Regions from separate parts of the Enterocloster bolteae genome, predicted to be linked through region 1. Evidence: a T-box and tRNA genes for the amino acid it is inferred to sense, from the RefSeq annotation. Region 1 holds a T-box; the other holds one or more tRNA genes.

Region 1 (2,449 bases):
TGAAGTGGCGGGAATTTCTCCCGGAAAACGCTGATAAATGGTCTCAGGCAGAATATCCACCCCGTCAACATAATCTCGTTCCGGATAAATGATATGAAGGTGCATTACCTTCATGTGAAATCTCTGGATTAACTCATGGGATACATCGCAGCCAGAATCAATTAAAATCGCTGTTTTCATACAACACCTCCATATGTAGTATTCGATACTATATATAAAAGTATCTCATAACACAATGGCTGTGTCAACATGAAAATGAATATATCTCCTGTTTACTAAAACTGTAAGCGGAGCCGCACTGTTTCATGGAAGTCCGAAGCAGCGTTTCTTTAAGCATGTCCAGCAGGTCCCTTTCTGTAATCTGATTTCCGCCTGAAAGAATGCAGCGCCGTATATTAGTCTGGATATTGCCATGAACGGCGGGAAAGGATATAATATCAGCATGTATCAGCACAAGAGGTGCAAAAACAGTACAAGAAGGGTAAGAGTTGCGTTGGATGAGATAGCAGACAGCAGGAAAAAATTGTCAGAATCCATAGAATATCTGTTGAGCAGAAAAAGCCTGGATGATATCCCGGTAAGTGAAATTGTAAAGATGGCAGGCGTATCAAGAAGGACCTTTTACCGTCATTTCTGTGATAAGTACGAACTGGTAAACTGGTATTACGATGAATTTTACGAAGAGAGCTTTGGCAGCATTGTGTTGGGCGCCGGTCTGGAGGAAGCGCTGACCCAGTGCCTGAAGATTTACCGGCAAAAGCGCAGTGTCCTGAAACATGCATATGAGAGCCGTGATATCAATGGCCTGAAGAATCATGATATCGAGATTACCAGAAGGATTTATGAGACATTCCTAAAGCAAAGGGGAGCCGACATCCGGTCTGAGATTATGTGGTTTTCCATTGAAATAGCTGTGCGCGGCGGAAGCGACATGGTGATTCAGTGGATGCTTGGCAATATAGATCTTCCGGCTGAGAAGATGGCGCGGCTGATTTGTGAAACCCTGCCGGAAGAGATTAAAAAATATCAGATGTCTCCTGTCACACATGTGTAAATCTGTGACTTCCCTTTTGACGCGTCCCCTGCTATACTGCACATGTAATAAAGAATGCCATGAAGGAGAACAGTAGTACAGAGGCTTTTCTTACAGAGAGCGCCCGGTTGGTGGAAGGACGCAGGAAAGACTGTATGAATACGCTCCGGAGCAGCAGCCTGAAGGTTTTAGTAGGGTTTGACGGGAACGCCCGATACAGCGTGAGAGTGTTGACAGACACTCGATGAGGAATGTTCTGTGAAGGACATTCAAGTACAGAGGTGGTACCGCATAACCTGCCCTCTGCAGCAAGCTGCTGCAGGGGCTTATTTTTTTGTCTAAAAGGAGGAAGACATGGGAATTTATGAAGAATTGGAAGCGCGGGGACTGATTGCGCAGGTGACGGATGAGGCAGAGATAAGAGAGCTTGTAAATGCGGGAAAGGCTAAGTTCTATATTGGCTTTGACCCCACGGCGGATTCCCTGCATGTGGGGCATTTTATGGCACTGTGTCTGATGAAAAGACTGCAGATGGCGGGAAACCGCCCCGTGGTCCTGTTGGGCGGGGGCACCGGATACATCGGCGATCCGTCGGGCCGCACCGACATGCGCTCCATGATGGGGCCGGATGTGATTCGCCGCAACTGTGAATGCTTCAAGAGGCAGATGGAACGGTTCATTGATTTTGACGGGGAGAATGGAGCCATTGTTGTAAATAATGCGGACTGGCTGCTGAATCTGAATTACATTGAACTGCTCCGGGACGTGGGAGCCTGTTTTTCCGTAAACAATATGCTTCGGGCGGAATGCTATAAGCAGAGAATGGAAAAAGGACTGTCATTCCTGGAATTCAATTACATGATTATGCAGTCCTATGATTTTTACCATCTGTACAAGGAACTTGGCTGCAACATGCAGTTTGGAGGGGACGACCAGTGGTCTAATATGCTGGGAGGAACGGAGCTGATTCGGAGGAAGCTGGGAAAGGACGCGTATGCCATGACCATTACCCTTCTCATGAACTCAGAAGGAAACAAGATGGGTAAGACTGCAAGAGGCGCTGTATGGCTGGATCCGGAGAAGACATCTCCCTTTGAGTTTTACCAGTACTGGAGGAATATCGCGGACGCGGATGTGATGAAATGCATCCGTATGCTGACCTTTATTCCGGTGGAAGAGATTGATGCCATGGACGGATGGGAGGGAGCACAGCTAAACAGGGCAAAGGAAATCCTGGCCTATGACCTGACTGCTCTGGTCCACGGGGAAGAAGAGGCACGCAGGGCAAAGGAGACCTCCGTTTCCCTGTTTACCGGGGCCATGGATGATGACAACATGCCGTTTACAGAGGTTGGGGAGGAAAAACTTGTCCAGGGCAGCATCAATATCATGGATCTCCTGGTGCTGTGCAGACTG
Region 2 (2,449 bases), 2.5 Mb from region 1:
TTCCTTGTCGGGTAAGTTCCGACCCGCACGAAAGGCGTAATGATTTGAGCGCTGTCTCAACAATGCACCCGGTGAAATTGAAATACCAGTGAAGATGCTGGTTACCTGCGCCAGGACGGAAAGACCCCATGGAGCTTTACTCCAGTTTGATACTGGGATTCGGTATTGCATGTACAGGATAGGTGGGAGGCTTTGAAACATGGACGCCAGTCTGTGTGGAGCCAATGTTGGGATACCACCCTTGCGATATTGGGTTTCTAACCTGCGCCCGTGACCCGGGCGGGGGACAATGTCAGGCGGGGAGTTTGACTGGGGCGGTCGCCTCCGAAAGGGTATCGGAGGCGCTCAAAGGTTCCCTCAGGATGGTTGGAAACCATCCAAAGAGTGCAAAGGCATAAGGGAGCTTGACTGCGACACCGACGGGTGGAGCAGGTACGAAAGTAGGACTTAGTGATCCGGTGGTATGAAAGTGGGATTGCCATCGCTCAACGGATAAAAGCTACCCTGGGGATAACAGGCTTATCACTCCCAAGAGTTCACATCGACGGAGTGGTTTGGCACCTCGATGTCGGCTCATCGCATCCTGGGGCTGTAGCAGGTCCCAAGGGTTGGGCTGTTCGCCCATTAAAGCGGTACGCGAGCTGGGTTCAGAACGTCGTGAGACAGTTCGGTCCCTATCCGGCGCGGGCGTAGGATATCTGAGAGGAGCTGTCCTTAGTACGAGAGGACCGGGATGGACAGACCGCTGGTGTACCTGTTGGCCTACCAAGGCCATGGCAGGGTAGCCAAGTCTGGACGGGATAAACGCTGAAGGCATCTAAGCGTGAAGCCCCCCTCAAGATGAGATATCCCATCGCGAAAGCGAGTAAGACCCCTTGAAGACGACGAGGTAGATAGGTTAGAGGTGGAAGTGCAGTAATGTACGGAGCTGACTAATACTAATCGGTCGAGGGCTTATCCAGAAGGTTAAGGGAATAAAAGGTTTGTGAAACAATCGGAATTCAATATGTGGTTTTGAAGGTATGTATATGCCTTTAATGGCCCGGTGGCTCAGCTGGTTAGAGCGCCGCCCTGTCACGGCGGAGGTCGACGGTTCGAACCCGTTCCGGGTCGTTTTTCTTTCATATACACGCTGAAAGAGATACCTATTGGGGTCTTAGCTCAGCTGGGAGAGCATCTGCCTTACAAGCAGAGGGTCACAGGTTCGAGCCCTGTAGGCCCCATTTGAGTATTTTTTACAGAAAAGTGTATATACTAATTCAATAAGGGCGAATTCCCGAGTGGCCAAAGGGGACAGACTGTAAATCTGCTGGCAATGCCTTCGGTGGTTCGAATCCACCTTCGCCCATTTAAAATGTTAGTTGACAAAACATTTTAAACCATTTATAATTATATATTAGCGCGGGGTGGAGCAGTCTGGAAGCTCGTCGGGCTCATAACCCGAAGGTCGTAGGTTCAAATCCTGCCCCCGCAATTTTTTTTGCAAAAACTTAACCCTATGGGCGTGTAGCTCAGTCGGTAGAGCACTTGACTTTTAATCAAGTTGTCCCGGGTTCGAATCCCGGCACGCTCATTGATGCCCAGATAGCTCAGTTGGTAGAGCAGAGGACTGAAAATCCTCGTGTCGTTGGTTCGATTCCGACTTTGGGCATTTAGCACTTATCCTTAATGGATGGGTGCTTTTTTTGGCTCTTTGTCAATAGTTGGGGTGGGATTTGTTAAAATCCCGCCCCAATTCTATGAAAAGGGCCCTTTTTATGTTTAGTTCCAGGTTTTACTGATTTTGGGCATGCCAAATAAGCCTCCGCATTACCGACCTTTTTATCCTATGATGTACAGTGAAGTATCCGGGTTCGGAACCGTTTGAAATTCCGGATTCCGTAGCTGCTCCGTTTTAATACCTTTATCTTGTTGTTAAATCCTTCTGTGGGACCATTTGTCAATCCGTATTTAAAGGCATTCAGGATTTCTTTTCGCCAGGCCCTGTAGGTCTTAGCACAGTCCTCAAATTCCTTGATCCCACAGCTCTGTGCATTCGCAATCCAGTCATCAAATTCCCTCTGCTGCTGACGATACGCTTCCATCTGGCAGATATCATAAAACCACTCTTTCATGCGGTGTGCCAGACGCAGATCCTCGCTATAGTGAAGCATTAAATCACAGGCCTGTTTGTTCTCATCCTTCAGCTTTTTATAGCGGGTCAGAATGAGTTTCCGGCTGCGTTTATAATACTTACGCAGAGAAACCGGCATGGACCGCTGCAGCCGTTTGCGTACATTTTCAATCGCCCATGTCACCTGCCGGATGAAATGATATTTATCCACGATGATTGTAGCGTTTGGAAAGAAGGTCTGTGCAAGTTCGGTGTAGGGGCGCCACATATCGCAGACGAAGAACTTTACCTTCAGGCGTTCTTTCCTGGGAATGTTCCGCCAATAATCAGCCAGAT

The links. A T-box is a leader RNA that pairs with one kind of tRNA and senses whether it is charged. The one in region 1 lies ahead of tyrS (tyrosine--tRNA ligase), so its partner is inferred to be a tRNA-Tyr.
Region 2: it has a tRNA-Tyr gene. The T-box ahead of tyrS (tyrosine--tRNA ligase) is inferred to sense a tRNA for this amino acid. The anticodon was not compared.

What each region holds. Positions count from the first base shown of each region.
Region 1 is NZ_CP022464.2:4,095,367-4,097,815, reverse strand. Features, by position in the region: gene CGC65_RS19095 (DegV family protein) at 1-180, opposite strand, end outside; gene CGC65_RS19090 (TetR family transcriptional regulator) at 413-1,054, shown strand; T-box leader at 1,105-1,340, shown strand; gene tyrS (tyrosine--tRNA ligase) at 1,388-2,449, shown strand, end outside.
Region 2 is NZ_CP022464.2:17,474-19,922, forward strand. Features, by position in the region: rRNA gene CGC65_RS00070 (23S ribosomal RNA) at 1-962, shown strand, start outside; tRNA gene CGC65_RS00075 (tRNA-Asp) at 1,040-1,113, shown strand; tRNA gene CGC65_RS00080 (tRNA-Val) at 1,151-1,223, shown strand; tRNA gene CGC65_RS00085 (tRNA-Tyr) at 1,267-1,348, shown strand; tRNA gene CGC65_RS00090 (tRNA-Met) at 1,401-1,474, shown strand; tRNA gene CGC65_RS00095 (tRNA-Lys) at 1,501-1,573, shown strand; tRNA gene CGC65_RS00100 (tRNA-Phe) at 1,579-1,651, shown strand; gene CGC65_RS00110 (ISL3 family transposase) at 1,827-2,449, opposite strand, start outside.